One region of the Ferrimonas gelatinilytica genome, then DNA from elsewhere that is predicted to be linked to it. Evidence: predicted binding sites of a transcription regulator. Region 1 holds the regulator's gene; each other region holds the start of a gene.
The links. The regulator LexA, encoded in region 1, represses DNA repair genes until DNA is damaged. The targets are predictions, from matches to a motif close to TACTGTATNNNNATACAGTA.
Positions count from the first base shown of each region.

Region 2: the regulator LexA is predicted to act here: its motif matches at 3,762-3,781, upstream of ruvA (Holliday junction branch migration protein RuvA).
Region 3: the regulator LexA is predicted to act here: its motif matches at 3,059-3,078, upstream of ABD997_RS06370 (YebG family protein).
Region 4: the regulator LexA is predicted to act here: its motif matches at 2,684-2,703, upstream of imuA (translesion DNA synthesis-associated protein ImuA).

Region 1 is NZ_BAABLF010000014.1:142,875-147,532, reverse strand. Features, by position in the region: gene coxB (cytochrome c oxidase subunit II) at 1-1,110, opposite strand, end outside; gene ABD997_RS11815 (hypothetical protein) at 1,337-1,786, opposite strand; gene lexA (transcriptional repressor LexA) at 1,786-2,409, opposite strand; gene plsB (glycerol-3-phosphate 1-O-acyltransferase PlsB) at 2,645-4,658, shown strand, end outside.
Region 2 is NZ_BAABLF010000005.1:341,544-346,201, forward strand. Features, by position in the region: gene ABD997_RS03895 (Glu/Leu/Phe/Val dehydrogenase dimerization domain-containing protein) at 1-154, shown strand, start outside; gene ABD997_RS03900 (YbjN domain-containing protein) at 379-867, shown strand; gene gloA (lactoylglutathione lyase) at 1,256-1,675, shown strand; gene ABD997_RS03910 (DUF1294 domain-containing protein) at 1,672-1,992, shown strand; gene ruvB (Holliday junction branch migration DNA helicase RuvB) at 2,085-3,092, opposite strand; gene ruvA (Holliday junction branch migration protein RuvA) at 3,103-3,714, opposite strand; gene ABD997_RS03925 (S-(hydroxymethyl)glutathione dehydrogenase/class III alcohol dehydrogenase) at 3,938-4,658, shown strand, end outside.
Region 3 is NZ_BAABLF010000006.1:295,164-299,821, forward strand. Features, by position in the region: gene lpxM (lauroyl-Kdo(2)-lipid IV(A) myristoyltransferase) at 1-384, shown strand, start outside; gene ABD997_RS06355 (GIY-YIG nuclease family protein) at 506-799, opposite strand; gene ABD997_RS06360 (ATP-binding protein) at 876-2,198, opposite strand; gene ABD997_RS06365 (response regulator) at 2,252-2,926, opposite strand; gene ABD997_RS06370 (YebG family protein) at 3,127-3,423, shown strand; gene ABD997_RS06375 (phasin family protein) at 3,538-3,915, opposite strand; gene phaR (polyhydroxyalkanoate synthesis repressor PhaR) at 4,185-4,595, shown strand; gene ABD997_RS06385 (endonuclease/exonuclease/phosphatase family protein) at 4,604-4,658, opposite strand, start outside.
Region 4 is NZ_BAABLF010000005.1:103,633-108,290, reverse strand. Features, by position in the region: gene ABD997_RS02885 (error-prone DNA polymerase) at 1-594, opposite strand, end outside; gene ABD997_RS02880 (Y-family DNA polymerase) at 581-1,987, opposite strand; gene imuA (translesion DNA synthesis-associated protein ImuA) at 1,987-2,658, opposite strand; gene fghA (S-formylglutathione hydrolase) at 2,808-3,656, opposite strand; gene ABD997_RS02865 (MGMT family protein) at 3,800-4,168, shown strand; gene ABD997_RS02860 (DUF3108 domain-containing protein) at 4,177-4,658, shown strand, end outside.

The DNA.
Region 1 (4,658 bases):
GTCGTTGACTTCACGGGTCTGGATCACGTCGCCGGTGTCGTTACCGAAGGCGTTGCGCTGATAGGTCACCACCGCCGCCAACTCCTTCAGACTGAGCTGATCCGCAAACGCCTGCATCGCCGTGCCAGTCTGGCCGTGGGCAACGATATCGATATGCGCCGCCACGTCCCCGAGCGCCACGGGACTGCCCTTGATCGCCGGGAAAACCCCTGGCAGTCCCATGCCGTTGGGCTGATGACAGGCGGCGCAACGACCGTTGTAGACCTGCTCCCCCAGGGTCATGGATTCGGACAACCCCAGTTGCTCGGACAGGGAGTCACGCTCGGCGGCCTCGGCATCGGCGGCCAGGCGCTTCTGCTGCTCCAGCCAGAGATCAAACTCCGCTTCGGGCAACACCTCCACCACCACCGGCATGTAACCGTGGTCTTTGCCGCACAGCTCGGCACACTGACCCCGGTAGATCCCGGGCTCAGTCACCCGAGTCCAGGCTTCATTGATAAATCCCGGGTTAGCATCCTTTTTCACCGCGAAAGCCGGTACCCACCAGGAGTGGATCACATCATCGGAGGTCAACAGGAAACGCACCTTTCGATTGGTGGGCAGAACCAGGGGCTTATCCACTTCCAGCAGGTAGTTCTCGCCCTTAGCGGCTTGATTTTCTATCTGCGCTTTCGGCGTCGACAGCAGGCTGTAGAAGCCCACATCCTCACCGAAGTATTGGTAGTGCCACTTCCACTGGGAACCAGTGATCTGGATGGTGAGATCCGCATCGCTGGGATCTTCCATCGCGATCAAGGTACTGGTCGCGGGCACGGCCATACCGATGAGGATAAGGAAGGGCACCACGGTCCAGGCGATCTCCACCTTGGTGCTTTCATGGAAGTGGGCGGGAGTCGCACCTTTAGATTTGCGATGCCGGATCAGCGAGATAATCATCACGCCAAACACCACGAAGGCGATGGCACAGCAGATATAAAAGATGGTCATGTGCAGGCTGTAGACCTGCTGACTGATTTCGGTGACCCCCGGGGTCATATTCCAAAGCGAGGCTTTGGCCATGAAGGGCGTCGCCATCCATGGGGCCATCCAGGCCAACAGCTTGTACTTCACAGACGCTTCTCCTCTGAGCATTGCTTTCGCAACGTCCAGAAAGAGCTTGCACAGTACGACTCAGCCCTATGTCAGCTCCTTCCCCGAAATGGGCATGGGCATACGCGATAGAGCTGCGCAACATCTGCCTTTACTGCTGCCAAGTTTTCTAATTGAATTCGTAAGTTAAGCTACAGGCTGAGTAAAAGTTGATCAAGAACATCCTGCAGGCAGGGCGGAGAGTGTTTCAGTGAACCGGGTTGGCCAGGTGGAGGATCTCCCCACGCTCACCGTGAAACAGGTAAGCGGAGCAGTGGGCACGGCGTTGGACCAGCTGCAACCGACGCCGATCCCGCGCATCCAAAACCGGCAACCAGCCCAGCACCAGGGCGCAGGTCGCCCCTGTCAGGGCCTGCTCCAGGGCCCAGAGGGCCTCAACATCGTCGCTGCTACGGACACGCAGTACCCGGCGGCTGTCGACACCGGCCCGAGCCAGCGTGGCAGCCCAGTTTCCAGCGGGGGGATTGATCAGTACCACCCAGCCCTGCTGACCCGCAGCCTCAGCCGCTGCCGGCAGCACACGTTGGAGCCCGGCACCCGGGCTGTCATGACACTGGGTGTCCATAGCTGGCCAGGCACGACGCGAGCTCTGCCATAAACCGGGGTGATTGAAGCGCGTTCCCTGCTGCAATTTCATTATTGCCAGTCTCCATTGCGTACCACTCCGACGGCGAGGCCTTCGATGGTTAGCGGAGTCTCCTTGAGATCCACCACGATGGGGGCGTACTCCTCATTTTCCGCATGGAGATAGACCACATTGCCCCTCTTCTGGAAGCGTTTCACCGTCACTTCGTCGTCTCCAACCCGGGCCACCACCACCTGGCCGTTTCTTGCCTCACGGGTCTGGTGTACCGCCAGCAGGTCACCATCTAGGATCCCGATCTCCTTCATGGAGTCACCGCGAACCCGCAACAGGTAGCTGGCTTCCGGATGGAAGAGGCTGGGATCCATCTGGTAGTGCGATTCGACATGCTCCTGGGCCAGGATGGGTTCGCCGGCGGCGACCCGGCCAATCAGTGGCAGTCCCAGCTGCTCGGGTTCAGGTTCGTTAAAGAGGATTCGGATCCCGCGCGAGGTACCGGGGACAATCTCGATATACTCCTTACGAGCCAACGCCTTGAGGTGCTCCTCCGCGGCATTGGCACTGCGAAATCCCAGTTGCCGGGCGATCTCCGCCCGGGTTGGCGGCATCCCTGTGTCCTGCATATGTTGGCGGATAAGGTCAAAAACCTGCTCCTGTCGCGGCGTCAGCGGCTTCATGGCATTCCCTGTTTATTCGTACAGTAGAGATACTGTAATCATATACAGGTATCTGGTGATTTCAACACCATCCTCATCATAAGTATTAAAAAAGCGCTTCCAGAGGTCTGATCACTATGACTTTTTACCGCTTATCCGGGCCTCTTAAGCGCCAACCGCCCCTTGGCTGCTGCCAGCGTTTAGCTTTGGGTGTACACTCTGCGCCTACCGTTCTAAGCCCAAGAGAAGCAGACGCGTGAGCCACAAGACCCTCAAGCCCTGGCAGCAACCGATCAACTGGATGCAGAAGCTGTTGGTAAAAAGCAAACCTATCCCGGAAAACCCGGTGGAGGAGCTGGATCTCGATCTCAATCGGCCCTTGGTTTATGTCTTGCCTCATGACGCCTTTTCCGATCGTCTGGCCCTGCACGAATGCTGTCGGCGTCTTGGGCTGCCGAGCCCCTTCGCCCCCCTCACCATTAATGGTGAACCTGTCGCCCGGATGGTGGCGCTGGCGGAGGCTACCCCGCTCTTTGGTCGCGGCAACAGCACCGACTTCAAGGGCCAGTTCGAACGTCTGCTGGAACTTCACCGCCAGGATCCTGATCTCGATATTCAGGTGGTTCCGGTAAGCCTGTTGTGGGGCCGCAACCCCGGTAAAGAGGTCAGTGTCAGTGCGACCCTGCTCAACAAGCCCAACCCGACCTGGCTTCGCAAAACCGCCATCATCACCGTACTGGGCCGCGACAACTTTATCCGCTTCTCCCGCGCGGTCTCTCTGCGCTACATGGCCGATAATCACGGTACCGACAGCACCATCGCCAACAAGCTGGCCCGGGTCGCTCGGGTACACTTCGGCCGTCAGCGCACCGTGGCTACCGGCCCCCGGTTGCCGGATCGTCAGGCCCTGTTCCACAGCCTGCTGGCTGACGAGGCGATCAAGGAAGCGATCGCCGAAGAGGCGCGGAGCAAAAATATCAGCGAAGAGAAGGCTCGACAGCGGGCCCATGAGTACCTGGACGAGATCGCGGCCGACTACTCGGAAGGCCTGGTGCGTATCGGGGATCGTTTCCTGGGCTGGCTGTGGAACAAGCTGTATAAAGGGATCAACGTCCGCGGCGCCGAGCAGGTACGTCAACTGTCCCAGGATGGCCACGAGATCGTGTTCGTCCCGTGCCACCGCAGCCACATGGACTACCTGCTGCTCTCCTACGTAATTTACCAGCAGGGAATGGTGCCGCCGCACATCGCCGCCGGGGTCAATCTCAACTTCTGGCCCGCCGGACCCATTTTCCGCCGCGGTGGCGCCTTCTTCATCCGCCGCTCCTTCAAGGGCAACAAGCTCTACTCCACGGTGTTCCGTGAATACCTGGACCAACTGTTTAAGCGCGGCTACTCAGTGGAGTATTTCACCGAAGGCGGGCGCTCACGCACCGGGCGTCTGCTGCCCCCCAAGACCGGAATGATCGCCATGACGGTCAACTCAGTGCTGGGTGGACTCGAGCGGCCGGTGACCCTGGTCCCCGTTTACCTGGGATACGACCACGTGATGGAGGTGACCTCCTACCACAAGGAGCTGGCCGGCAAGAAAAAGGAGAAGGAGAACGCCTGGCAGGTGTTCTCTGCCCTGCGTAAACTGCGCAACTACGGTCAGGGCTACGTTAACTTCGGCGAGCCGATCACCATTCACCAGTTCCTCAATCAAGCCAATCCCGACTGGCGGGAGGAGCAGAAGCGTGGCGAAGGCCGCCAGTCCTGGCTCACGCCGACGGTCAACCTGTTGGCCAATAAACTGATGTGCAACATCAATGACGCCGCTGCCGCCTCCGCCATGACCCTCACCGCCAGCGTGCTGTTGGCCACAGAGCAGCACGCCATGGAGCGCCATGCCCTGGAGCAGCAGTTGGACCTTTACCTGGACCTGCTCCGCGCGGTGCCCTACACCGCCCGCACCACAGTGCCAGAGGGGGATGGCAAGGCGGTGCTGCAGATGGTGCTTGACCTGAATAAGTTCGACGTCAGCCGAGATCACATGGGTGAAATCATCAGCATCCATAGTGGCACCGCCGTCTCCATGACCTACTACCGGAATAACAGTCTCCATCTGCTGGTTCTGCCTGCCCTGATCGCCGCCCTGCTGCTGCGCGGAGGCTGTCACTCCAAGGAGTCACTGATCGAACATATCCGGGCCCTCTACCCGCTGTTGCAGGCTGAGCTGTTCATGGGCCTCGACCTTGACGATGTCGAGCGTCAGGTCGAAGGGCTGATCA
Region 2 (4,658 bases), on a different contig from region 1:
GCGGGATTACGATGCGAATGCGGCGGAAGCCAAGGTCCGCAACATCTACGATACCCTGTTGCAGATCTTCCGTCAGGCGGACGAGAGTGGCAAAACCACCGCCGTGGTTGCGGACGAGATGGCCCGAGCCATCATCACCGCCGCTCATCGCTAACCCTTAGGTAATCTTTTCAGGGCGCCCTACGGGCGCCCTGTTTCATTGAGTCGCCCAAAACGGTTCGATAACCAAAGAGTTGGTAAAGCGCTCGGTAAAGGCTGACTGACCGCCATGGTCAACGGCCCGTCCGGACGCCGGCCGCAGAGGCCCTGCAGGGTGCATTTCCCGGGGCTAACCGGTATCCTATGCCCCGTTATTCGTCCCCTTAGAGAACCCTTTTCATGCCCAACTTGCCGGTCCCCAACCACGATACCCTGAGATCCTGGCTGGAACAGAGTCAGATTGAGTATTTCCTGTGCGGCTCCTGTGAAGGCTTGCACCTGCCACAGTTGCAGGAGATCAACGGGATCTATGATGCCAAGATCGAGATCGAAGGGGAGTTCGTCTATCTCTCTGCCTCCATCGAGATCCGTCCTACCGGTCTGATGACCGCCTTCGCCAAGATGAGTGAGCTCAACAGCCAGTACCCGACGCTTAAGATCTTCGTCGAGATGGTGGATGACACCCTGCCGCGGATCCTGCTTTGCCACAACCTGGCGCTCACGCCGGGGATCAGCCCGGACCAGTTCCACTTCTTTGTCAGCGACTGCATCGAACAGATGAGCCAGGCCGCCAAGGAGATCGAGGCACTCAACGTGGTCTTTTATGGTGAAGAGGAGGAGCCGGAGCAGCCCTCGCCCCCGGTTCAGTCCGCCGTCATCATGCACTGAACGACAGATAAAAAAACGCCGGCAAAAGCCGGCGTTTTTACTTGGACATACACACTCGGGATCCCGCATTAGCTGAAGATGAGGGCACCCATCGCCACGATCCCACTCAGGATCGCGGCCGCCGCCATCACCGCGTATTTCACATCGGTATTCACAGTCTGCTTCTCCGCAAAGGGTTGGTATATCCCCCCGCGACCAAGGTTACGGAAACCCGACGATAAATGGGATCGGGATTGGCCCCACCGTGAACCAGATCACAGAGTTTTTCCCATCCCCAGCGCCCCAGTCAACAGTGCCGCAATCCCCCTCGCAACTTCATAGCGCATCGTTATTTTTTCTCCGAGCATCTGTTACCCTTGAGCGGTTGTTCATTTTCAAGGAAAGTCCCATGTCTCAACTCCTGCATACCATGCTCCGCGTAGGCGACCTGGATCGCTCCATCGCGTTTTACACCGACGTACTCGGCATGAAGCTGCTGCGAAAGTCGGTGAATGAAGATTACAAGTACACCCTCGCTTTTGTTGGTTACGGCGAGGAGCGCGAGGGGCATGCCGTTATTGAGCTGACCTACAACTGGGGTGTCGAAGAGTACGAGATGGGAAATGCTTTCGGGCACATCGCCCTGGGATTTGCCGATATCTACGGGGCCTGTGACGCCATCCGTGCCGCCGGTGGCACCATCAGCCGCGAACCCGGCCCGGTATTGGGCGGCTCCACCCACATCGCTTTTGTAGAAGATCCGGACGGCTACAAGATCGAGCTGATCCAGCGCAGCCAGGCCGGCGAGGGGTTAGGCAAAGCGGAATGATCGGCCTGGCTCTCTCATTGCTTTGGGTACTGATGCTGATGCTGATGGGGCCGCTCAACATGCTACCCCATTACCTGGCGGTGAGCATGATTACCCTGCTGCTGTTCGGCCTGGATAAACGCCGTGCCCTGACCGGCGCCCGGAGGGTTCCCGAGGCCCTGCTGCACGGATTTGAGCTGCTCGGCGGCTGGCTCGGTGCCTTCCTCGGCGCACAGATGTTTCGCCACAAGGTCCGTAAAGTTGAGTTTATGACCCGGCTTTACGGGATCACCGCCCTGCACTTCCTCGGCTACGGTGGCTGGCTTATCCTGGCCTGAACCATGCCTAGAGAAAGAGAAAAGCGCCGCAGATCTGCGGCGCTTTTTTACTTTGTCTATCCAGTGGCACAGCCCACCGGGGCAGGTCTTGCTTAGTCGTTTCGGCTCAGACCAAAGTGCTGGTACGCCCGATCCGTCGCCATGCGCCCCCGGGGCGTGCGTTGAAGGAACCCCTGTTGGATCAGGTAGGGCTCCAGCACATCCTCAATGGTTTCTCTCTCCTCACCGATGGCGGCAGCCAGGTTCTCCAGCCCTACGGGCCCGCCGGCAAACTTATCGATGATGGTGGTCAGCATCTTCCGGTCCAGGTAGTCAAACCCCTCCCTGTCCACATCCAGCAGGTCCAGCGCCTGGGCGGCGACGGACTCAGAGATGACACCGTCAAACCGGACCTCGGCAAAGTCACGCACCCGCCGCAGCAGGCGGTTTGCGATACGCGGTGTGCCCCGGCTTCGGCGGGCGATCTCCACCGCACCGGCCGGCTCCATCGAGAGCCCCAGCACCTCGGCGCTGCGTCGGACAATGTCGGTGAGGTCCCGCACATTGTAGAACTCCAACCGCATCGGGATCCCGAAGCGAGCCCGCAACGGCGATGTCAGGGCGCCCGCTCGGGTAGTGGCTCCTACCAGGGTAAAGGGGGGCAGATCCAGTTTGATGGAGCGGGCGGCCGGCCCTTCACCGATCATGATATCCAGCTGGTAATCCTCCATCGCCGGATAGAGCACCTCCTCAACCACAGGGCTAAGACGGTGGATCTCATCGATGAAGAGAACATCATTGGGTTCCAGGTTGGTCAGCAGCGCCGCCAGGTCCCCGGCCTTCTCCAGCACCGGGCCTGAGGTGGACTTAATGCTGACTCCCATCTCGTTGGCGACGATGTTGGCCAGGGTAGTCTTACCCAGCCCAGGTGGGCCAAATATCAGCAGGTGATCCAGCGCCTCAGCCCGGTTACGCGCCGCCTGGATAAAGACCTCCAGCTGTGCCTTGGCGTCATCCTGACCGGTGTAATCGGTCAGCATCTTCGGGCGCATCGCCCTGTCGATCACCGCTTCTTCCCGGCTTTCTACCGGTGCCGCCACCAGGCGATCCGCTTCAATCATCGTTGTTCCCTCAGAGCATCGCCTTCAGGGCGTCTTTAATCAGCTGCTCGGAGCTGACTCCCGGTACAGCCACCTTACCCACCAACTTGGCAGCCTGGGTCGACTTGTAGCCCAGCGCCACCAGCGCGGCAATGGCGTCATCTTCCGGATTGATTGGCGTGGCCAACGTGTCATTGCCCGCCAGGCGGTCTGCGTAGGGTGTAAGCAGCGGCGCACCAAAGTTTTTCAGCCGATCACGCATCTCCACCACCAGGCGCTCGGCGGTTTTCTTCCCGACACCGGGGATCTTGGTCAGCCCAACCACGTTTTCCGCCTGTACCGCATCGATAAACTGTTCCGCCGACATGCCGGAGAGGATCGCCAGCGCCATCTTGGGACCGACACCATTGGTCTTAATCAGCTCTCGAAACAGGGCGCGCTCCTCTTTGGAGGCAAAGCCGTAGAGCAGCTGGGCGTCCTCCCGTACCACAAAGTGCGTGACGATCACCGTTTCAGCCCCAACCTCCGGTAACTGGTAGAAGCTGGACATCGGCATCTGGACCTCGTAACCCACCCCGGCGCACTCCAGCACCACTTCAGGCGCGGTCTTCTCCACCAGCACCCCTCGTAAGCGTCCAATCACAGGAAACCCCTTATCGTTGGCGGCTTCACCGGGCGACACCGGCAAACCACTGTCATTATTTACAGTATAAGTGGGATCCTAACGGCTTTTTCCCTCAGCGTCACCTTTTGTGCACGTTTCTCGCGCTGCCATCCACAACCGGCATGTGCAATGCCCATATCGGTTCGGATTTCACACTATGATAACTTGGCTACTTCCCTCACGGACGTAAGGAATCTTCATCATGACCGCCAAAACCATCAAAGCCCGTGCCGCCGTCGCCTGGGGCCCAGGGCAACCCCTCAGCATCGAAGAGATCGACGTCATGCCGCCGCAGAAAGGCGAAGTGCGCGTGCGGATCCTCGCCAGTGGGGTCTGCCACACCGACGCCTACACCCTCTCTGGCGACGATCCGGAGGGGCGTTTTCCCGCCATTCTGGGCCACGAAGGGGGCGGCGTTGTCGAGTCCGTCGGCGAAGGGGTCATCAGTGTCGCCGTGGGCGATCATGTCATCCCCCTCTACACCCCGGAGTGCGGGGAGTGCAAATTCTGCCGCTCAGGAAAGACCAACCTCTGCCAGCGGATCCGTGAGACCCAGGGACAAGGCCTGATGCCCGATGGAACCTCGCGCTTCTCCAAAGACGGCAAAACCATCTATCACTACATGGGCTGCTCCACCTTTTCCGAGTACACGGTCCTGCCGGAGATCGCTCTGGCCAAAGTGAATCCTGAGGCACCGCTGGAGGAGATCTGCCTGCTGGGCTGCGGCGTCACCACGGGAATGGGGGCGGTGCTCAATACCGCCAAGGTGCAGCCCGGTGATACCGTGGCCATTTTCGGCCTTGGTGGTATCGGCCTGTCGGCGGTGATCGGTGCCGTCATGGCAAAAGCGGGCCGCATCATCGGCATCGACATCAACAACGGCAAGTTTGAGCTTGCCCGTCAGCTGGGCGCCACCGACTGCA
Region 3 (4,658 bases), on a different contig from region 1:
TTTCATCGGGACATGGGGATTGCGACGGTGATCCGAGCCCTGAAACAGGGCAACAGCCTCTTCTATCTTCCGGACCAGGATCATGGCCCTCGCCAGAGTGAGTTTGCGCCCTTCTTCGGTGCGCAAAAAGCCACCCTGCCGGTGATCAGCCGCATTGCGCGTTGCAGCGGTGCTGTGATCCTGCCTCTGAGCAGCGGCTACGTCGGTGACCGGGTTCAGATCCGGATCGATCCGGCCCTCAGTGTCGAATCCCTGGACCGGTATGACGAGGCGCGGGCGCTGAATCAGCAGATGGAGCGGTTGATCAGCCGCCACCCGGACCAGTACATGTGGTTCCTGAAGCTGCTCAAGACCCGCCCGGAGGGGGAGGCCCGGCTGTATTGATCAGGGCTGTTCGTGCACTGATGCGCGGCGAAAACCGGTGTGGCGCACGGGAACGCATTCGTCGCTTTGGCCAGGGGGGAGCGCTGAATGGCTTAGTAGGGGACGCGTTCGAACTCCCGGATCAAATCTCCTCAAAGGTGCGGGCGCCGCAGATCAACGCCTCCTTCTGTGCCTTACTCCAGCGCTTGAGTCGATACTCTTTTTTCAGCGCTTCACTGTGAGTGCCGGCAGGGTGTGAGTACGCCAGCGCCAGGGGACCCTTGCCCCGCAGTGCCCGGGCAGCCAGTCTGCCGCCGCTTTGATGCTCAGAAAAACGGCGCTCGATGTCGGTGGTGATCCCGGCATAGAGGCTTCCCCTGGCGGTGCGCACCAGGTAGAGCCACCAGGCTTTCGAGGCTTGGATAGGGGCAGTCATTGCAATTAGATTTTTATAGCAAAGAGTTGGCGAGTCAATCCTAGAGGCTTTGGCTCGCCTTGGGTAGCGTCACGGCTTACTCGGCGCCGCTAAAATCCTGCATTGGTGGCAGGTGAAGGGTGATGCGGGTGCCGCCCAGTGGCGAGTCGTCGATCACCAGTTGGCCGCCATAGCTGAGGCTGATCTCATGGCAGACCGCCAGGCCAATCCCCTGGCCGGGGTGGCGCTCATCGGCTCGCTCGCCGCGACGCAGCACACGCTCTCTAAGCTCCGGCTCGATGCCAGGACCATCGTCTTCGACGCTCAGGCGCAGTCTTCCCTCGGCGTATTTGTGCCATGAGACCCGAACCTGACCCTCGGCGAAGCGGTAGGCGTTCTCCATCAGGTTGCCGAGAAACTCCATAAGATCAGCGCCCGATCCAGGAAACTTCAGTGAGTCATCGATGTCGAGTTGGCACTCTAGCGACTTTTCACGGTACACCTTGCCGAGCATCTGCTGCAGTTGCTCGGCGATGGGACGGGTGTCAACCGCCTCCTGGGCCAGCCCCTGACGCCCCATCACTGCCTTACGCAGTTGGTACTGAATGAGCTGGTCCATCTGGCTGAGCTGGTCGTAAAGTTCTGAACGGCGGCGCTCCTCAGTGCTGGCGCTATCGTCCATGATCGCCTGGACTGCCGCGAGCCGGGTCTTGAGGCTGTGCGCCAGGTCTTTCATCGCATTGCGGTAGGTTTCATTGCGCTGCTCGCCCTGCTGCAGCAGATCGTTCAGCGCAGCGCTGATTGCCACCAGCTCTTTGGCTTTCGGATCCCCGAGCCGGCGCCGCTTGCCGCTTTTGATCTCTTTGAGCTGCTTGCCCATGGTCTGCAGCGGCTGTATCCCCCAACGAGCACTGCGGGTCAACAGCAGGAAGGCAATGGGCAAAATGAAGAGCAACTGGATGTTGGATAGCTGATTGTGTTTGTCCAACAGGGCTTTGGCTTTCATGGCATTACGAACCATGACTATGGTGATGACCCCGGTTTCGGTTTGAAGCGGAATAGGGAAAATGTAGAAAAATCGTTCCGGTAACAGCTCCAGCGGCCGAGTGAAGTCGTCGTTATCCATAATCGTTGTCAGTGTGTCGCAGTCGCCAGGCAGGCGAAGCTTTTTTAGCTTTTCCGATACGAACTGCAGTTCCCCCCCCGCTGAACAGATGGCGAAGAGAATCGTGCCAGGGGGAAAGTTTTGGTCACTCAGCAGCTTGAGATCCGCTTTTTGTATTCCTGCCTGCTTGAGTTCCTCACTGATAGCCGGAAGTTGACTTGCGACGCTGTTCGCAGCTTGTTGATAGAGCGTGCGCGCATCATCGGATCGTTGAGCGGCCGTGAGGGCAACTGCGGCCAGGGTGAGAAGGGCCATGCTGGCTCCGATCACCCGGCTAAAAATCGTGGATGGGGTTTTAGCGTTAGCCATCACTGGCAAGCCTGGTTAAACCGGTAACCCTGGCCGCGGATGGTGGCGATGGGGTTATCCATCCCCCCGTTGACCAGCTTTTTGCGAAGGCGGGAGATCATCACCTCGACGGTGTTGGGGTCGCCTTCTCTGTCCTCATAGAGCACATCGAGAAGGCGCTGTTTGGACACCACCTGCTGGTGGTGGCGCATCAGGTACTCCAGGATCTGGTACTCGAAGGCGGTGAGCTCCAGCAGCGAGTCGGATAGGGTGACTCGGCGTCCAGAGAGATCCAGCTTCAAAGTGCCACACTGGATCTCCGGTTTGGTAAAGCCTGCGCTTCGTCGCACCAGGGCATTCATCCGTGCTTCCAGCTCTTCGATACGAAATGGCTTGACCAGGTAGTCATCGGCGCCGGCGTTGAGCCCTTCGACCTTATCCTGCCAGCTGCTGCGGGCGGTCAGGATCAGGATCGGGAAGGCGTGGTTTTGCTCACGAAGATGGCGGATAAGGCTGAGTCCACTCTCATCCGGCAGGCCCAGATCGATGACCGCCACATCGATCGGGTAGTTGGCAGCCAGGTAACGGCCCTCTGCTGCAGTTTGGCTAGCCTGAACCTGATTGCCCATCTCGCTGAGCCTCACCTTAAGGTGATGGCACAGAAGCGGATCATCTTCGATCACTAAAATTTGCATTAATCCAGACTCCTCTCTCGTTAACCAATACACACCTGGCGAGGTTTCGCTAAGAGAGAGTTTGCCATAGCAATGGCCTCTGTGCCTGTATCGACGCTGAATTGGCACGAATCAGGGTCAGCTCTCAAACATAACTGTTTATTTATACAGTTTTATTGTTAAGATAACGGCTCTTAACTGAACGATGGACGGGGGCGAACATGGCGGTGATCGTCAAATATGTGGTGGAGCGCAAAGGGGAGGAAGTGATGACCTTTTCCAGTAAGGCGGAAGCCGACGCTTACGATAAGATGTTGGATCTGGCCGATGACCTGGCACAGCTTCTGGAGCAGAGCGGTCTGCTGTCAGAGCCGCAGGTGGAGGAGGTGTCACTGCACCTGGCACAAAACAAGGAGGCACTGGCGGCCCTGTTGAAGGGCAAGAGGGCGGCAAAAGCGCCCACTGCCAAGGAGCCCAAGGCGGCTAAGGAGGAGGCTTCATCCACCAAGGCAGCCTAACAATAGCTAAAACCTTGTCGCTCAAGGGGATGAAAAGTCTTTAAGCGTGACAAGAAGTGAAGAAACAGAAACGCCCCGACCATGGTCGGGGCGTTTCTATGAGTGCCACCGGACTTATTCGGCGGGCTTGGTCTTGCGACGGCTGCCGGTGCTGGTCGGAGCGGAGGGGATGCTCCACAGGCCGCCGGTCATGCTGGAGATGGTTTCACTCAGCGCGGTCAGAGCGTCAACGTTGGATTTGACGTAGGCCTCGGTCTTGCTGCGCAGCTCGTTGGCAAAAGCGGTTTGCTTCTCGATCAGTTGGGTCGGCGTTTTGCACTCGCCCAGATCTTTGGCCACTTCGGTGCCGCTCTTCACCAGATCCGTCAGGTAAGCACTGTTGCGCTGAGCGATGTCATTGGCAAACTGGACATTGACTTCGCTGATCTTAACTTGATTTTCAATGGCTTTTTGCAGTCCATCTTCGAACTGCTGTTTCATATCGTTGAACATGGCTTAGCTCCTTGGTGGCCAAAAACATGAATTGTGCACTGCACAATCTCACTGTTTAATTTATGCGCTGGCTGGCCAGGGGTCAAGTATTTTTTGTGCGCTGCACAATTTTTCTGGTTGTCGTCAGGCGCCGCGGGTGGGTGGCGCTGATACTGCCGCTAGCTGATACTGCCGCTAAAGGGGGGGCGGCTAAGCGCAACCATGATCCAGGGGTAGGATGTGGACGCCGAAAGCCCTACACTGGAACAAACCCTTTGCGGCACTGCACGATGAAACTGATAAAGCGCTACCCGAATCGACGCCTTTACGATACCGAGAAGAAGGGGTACATCACCCTGATGGATGTCCGGGATGACATCAAGAGCTACCAGCCGTTTCAGGTGGTGGACTCCAAAAGCGGTGAGGACATTACCCGCCAGGTGCTGCTGCAGGTGTTGGCGGAGATGGAGAACGAGGGGCACGCCTCGGTACTGACCAACAAGTTTTTGGAGGAGATCATCCGTCTCTACGACAGTCGAATGACCGGCATGGCGGGGCAGTGGCTGGAACAGGCGATGGTGGGGTGGCTGTCTCAACAACAGCGTTGGCAGCAGGAGTTGAAACGGATGCAGGATTTCAATCCGGCGAATGTCTTCTCCTCGCTGTTCAGTGGCGGCAATAAGTCCGACTCCGATAAGTAAGTGCGCAGTCAAGTCCCACTCTCATTCCCTTCAGGGCCGTGAGTCAGTTTCAGCGTTTGCCAC
Region 4 (4,658 bases), on a different contig from region 1:
GCGCTCCCGCCGGTGCATCCGTACCTGACCCGCCGCCACCAGCGGGATCCCGGCCCGCTCCGCCAGCGTCAGAAGGTCGGCCAATTGAGCCCCCTCCCCGGGGACCAGCACACGTTCCAGCAGCAGGTAGAGGCGGTCTTTCCAGGCTTTTGCCAAGGCAGCGGCCTGCGCGCCGGCGACGGCAGGGGCGCGAGGTTGCCACAGCAGCAGGCAATCGCTGAGGTCTGTTGCGTCGACATCCTTCCACGTCAGCCGGTAACGCCCCTTATCGCAACGGCGCCGGGCGGTGGTGATCAAACGGCAGAGCTGACCGTAACCGCAGCGACTCTGTGCCAACAGCACCAGGGTATCGCCCTGATGCGCCTCACCAAGGCGAAAATGGCTGCCGACGATCAGGGGCAGCGCCCGCTCCTTGGCCGCTTCGTGGGCTTTCACCACCCCGGCTACAGAGCACTCATCGGTCAGCGCCAGCGCCCGGTATCCCAACTCGGCGGCCATTGCCACCAGCTCATCCGGATGGGAGGCCCCCTTCAGGAAGCTGTAGTTGCTGAAACAGTGCAGCTCGGCGTAGGCCAGGGGATCAGAACCAGCCATGGAGGAACCACCCTTCAGCACTGCGAAACAGCCAGCACAGCCCACCACAGCGGGCTTGAGCGAGGAAATAGTCCCGGGCCACCGGCTGCGCCTCCCACCAGCAGGATTCGAGCCGCTCCGGCCCCCGTAACAAGCGATACTCCTCCCGGACGATGGGCTGCGGCTCCCTGAACAGCCAATGGGGTCGATGAAGGGGATAACTCTCAGACTGCTCGCTGCGCTTGTCCCCACCCTGGCCCGGCGTCACCGGATCCACGGCATACTCCGGTCGATGCTCCGACAGAGCACAGAGGCCACGCACCCGGGAGCTGCCCAGTCGGGCTGCCAACTGGGCCAGCAGATCTTCCGCCTTCCCATCCGGGGCGGTTGTGGTGAACAGGGCGCCGTTTCGGATCTGCAGGGGCTGCAGTTGCGCCCCCACCAGTTCGATCTCCGTCACCGGTTCAAACAGCACCTGACGCTCCAACTTCAGCTGGCACAGCGCCATCCAGGCCTCGGCCCGATGCTCACTGCCCGCTCCCCGCAGGGCGATCTCGGTGCAGGGGCGATGACGGTGATGCAGGCGCACCTGCAGTACAGGTAACGCCAGTTGGCGTCGGCGCAACACCTCTCCCAACTCCGTAAAAAGGCGCTTCAGTGGAAAGCGCAGACCCTGCAGATGCACCACCTCCTCCAGCAGGATCAGCTTGCGGCGGTACGCCTGGGGTGGCACATAGTCCGGGCGAGGATCCGGCCGGGTTCCCAGCAGACGCTCCAGCCACAGCAGCAGTTCTGCCCCGAAGCGTCGCCCCAGCTCGGCTCGGGGCAGCGCCATCAGTTGTCCCAGACTTTTCACGCCCATCTGAGCCAGGCTGGCGGCTTCGGGCCGGCCCAGCTGGTGAAGGGAGCAGCCAAAGAGCCGTGCCAAGGCTTTATCCGATTCCACCTGGCAGCAGCCCTCCTCCCCCTGACTGGCCAGCAGCCATGCCGCCAGCGGCGTTGGCCCCAAGGCAGCCGACCAGGGCAGCCCCATGGCGTGGAGCCCCTGCTGCAACTGCGCCAGCCAGAGGGGGATCCCGCCAAACAGGCGCAGCATGGAGCGGGCTTCCAGCACCAGCCCCTGGGGAGGCTCCAGGCTGATCTGGGCACTGAAGCCATACGCCCACTGCGCCAGCTGCTCCAGCCCCTCCCGATCCCGATCCGGATCCGACGGCAGCAGTTGCAGCCCCTCGCACAGTGCCGTGGCCGTGGCCACCTTCTGGCCCACGGCTACCCCCTGGCGCCGTGCGGCAGCGTTACACTGAGCGACCGTCAGGGGGTACCCGGACAGCAGCGCCACCGGCTGTTCCGGTGCCAACTGGGCACGCACCTGCTGATGCAGGCTCAGGTCCGGGAAGTGCAGTCCCAGCCACATCACCAGGGTCCCTGCAAGATAGAGCGGTTTCGAGGCGGTTCGGGTTCAGGCCGATGAGGCAGGGTCAGCGGGATCGCCGGTGTGGGCCAGCCGCCCCGCTGCTTGCGCAGCTGTACGGTGCATCCCTGGGGCTGGGGCCCCAACTGCAGCCGCAGCGCCACGGCATGTTGCTGAGCCAGCACCGACTCCGGCAGATGCAGCAACAGCAGGGTCTCCCCCTGCTGGGCCGCCAGCTGCAAACGCCGGGCTTCCGGCGCGGTTAATGATGGCAGCCAGGCCAGGATCAGGCTGCAGCACCCCGATTTGAGGCTGTGCTCCAGTGTCCAGAGCTGCTGCTTGCGCGCTTCGCAGGAGACCCAGATCAACCGTGACAATTCGATGCCACTGTCTGCCCAGGCCGGAGCATAGGGCAGCGCCGGCGGCGCCACCAGCAACTGCCAGCGGTCTCCCCGCTGACGGGCCTTGAACAGGGGCAGCAGCAGTTCGGTGATCCCCAGGACCCCGTGGCCATCACCGATCAGCTCCACCACCCCACAGGGGGGCCAGCCCTGCCAGGCCAGCTGACGATCCAAACTCGCAAACCCGCTGGGTATCCCAGTCGATTCCGGTTGGCACTGCCGCCCAAGCCAGATGTCGGGGCGTCGAAGCAGGGGGGAAACATCCGGGTTCATTTTGTGTTGCTCTCCACAACTCAATAGCTGTACATATATACAGTATAGCGAAGATCACCCGGAGAGAGGCAAGGGGGTCAGGAGAAAAAGAGACACCGCGGCGCCTGAGGGGCCGCGGTGTCTCTGGACTCGGTAGGAGCGACGTAACCTTATCCGGTGGCCAGCCCGAGCGCCTCGGCGTGGAAACGCAGATGGTCGTCAATGAAACTGGCGATGAAATAGTAGCTGTGGTCGTACCCAGGGTGCATGCGCAGGGTCAGTGGATGATCCACCGACTGGCAGGCGGCCTGGAATCGCTCCGGCTGCAACTGCTCTGTCAGGAAGGCATCTTTACTGCCCTGATCGATCAAGATGGGGAGCCGCTCCTTAGCGTCAATCACCAGTAAGGTGGCATCGTACTCCGCCCACTGGGTTTCATCGGGGCCAAGGTAAGCACGAAACGCCTTGCGGCCCCAGGGTACGGCGCTGGGATGGACGATGGGCGCAAAGGCAGAGACCGACTGGTACTGACCCGGATTTTTCAACGCCGCGATCAGGGCGCCATGGCCCCCCATGGAGTGACCAGCGATCCCCTTGTCGGCACTGACTGGGAGCATCGCCTCCACCAGGGATGGCAGCTCATCGGTAACATAGTCGTACATACGGTAATGCCCGGACCAGGGAGCCTCGGTGGCATTGACGTAGAAACCGGCACCAGAGCCCAGATCATACTCCTCGTGTTCTCCAGGCAGATCCAACCCACGCGGACTGGTGTCCGGGCAGACGATCGCCAGCCCCAACTTCGCCGCCAGCCGGAACGCACCGGCTTTCTGGCAGAAGTTTTCATCGGTGCAGGTCAGGCCCGACAGCCAGTAGAGAACCGGCATCCGAGCTGCCGCCACCGCCGGTGGCAGAAATACCGCAAACACCATCTCCGTGCCCGTTGACTCACTGTGGTGACGATAACGCCTTAGCCAGCCATCAAAAACGGCCTGCTGAGAGAGCAGTTCCATGGACATCTCCTGTTAGATTTCCCCACTGCGACCATAGCACGAACCCAGCCAGCGAGGATCCGTGGAAACCTCATGACGACCCCGCGTTTGTGGTCACGGCCGGGTAAACTTGCTAGTCTGAGACACCCAAACCGAAACCATAGCCTTGCATGCACCCCCTTGATGACCCCTGCCCGCCACAACCCTCGGCGCTGGAGAAGATATGGCATACCCTTGAACAGGTGCCCTATGGTCGGGTGGTCACCTACGGTCAACTGGCGGATCTCGCCGGCCAACCCGGCCGTGCCCGGCTTGCCGCCCGGGCGCTGAAACTGGCCCCGACCGAACGATCCCTGCCCTGGTACCGGGTGATCGGTGCCGGGGGAAAAATTACCATTCCCAAAACCTCACCAGGCTATCAACGACAGATAGAACATCTGCGCAATGAGGGGGTAACGGTGAACCAAGGGCGGGTAAAAATGTCGGAATATCAGTGGCAGCCGGATCTGGCCGAGCTACTCTGGCAACTGGACTATTAAGGAAACTCATGCGCGCTATCCTGGTAACCCTGCTCTGCACCTGCGCCCTGGCCGCCTCTGCGGTGGCCCGGGCGGATCTCTACACTCCCTTCCAGGCCCAGTACGAGGTGTACCACGGCTCAAGCTCCCTGGGGGGCGGCCGCTATGAGCTGGAAAAGCTGGCCGAAAACCGTTACCGGCTGGGGTATGAAAGTGCGGTGAAGTACCTTTTCCTCTCCGACAAGCGCACCGAACATACGGAATTTACCGTCACGGATGAGGGTCTGATGCCCCAGCACTACCGCATGGAGCGCAGCGGCAGCGGACCAGATTTCGGCGCCGAGATCACCTTCGATCACGGCAGCGACAACATCCACGCCCAGTACAAGAAACGCCAGGCGGAGTTCGAACTGACGCCCCCCATCTACGACTCCCTGCTCTACCAGCAGCAGCTGCGCCTGGATGTGGCCAACGGCGTGACCGAGATGTACTACCCCTTCATCCAGAAAAC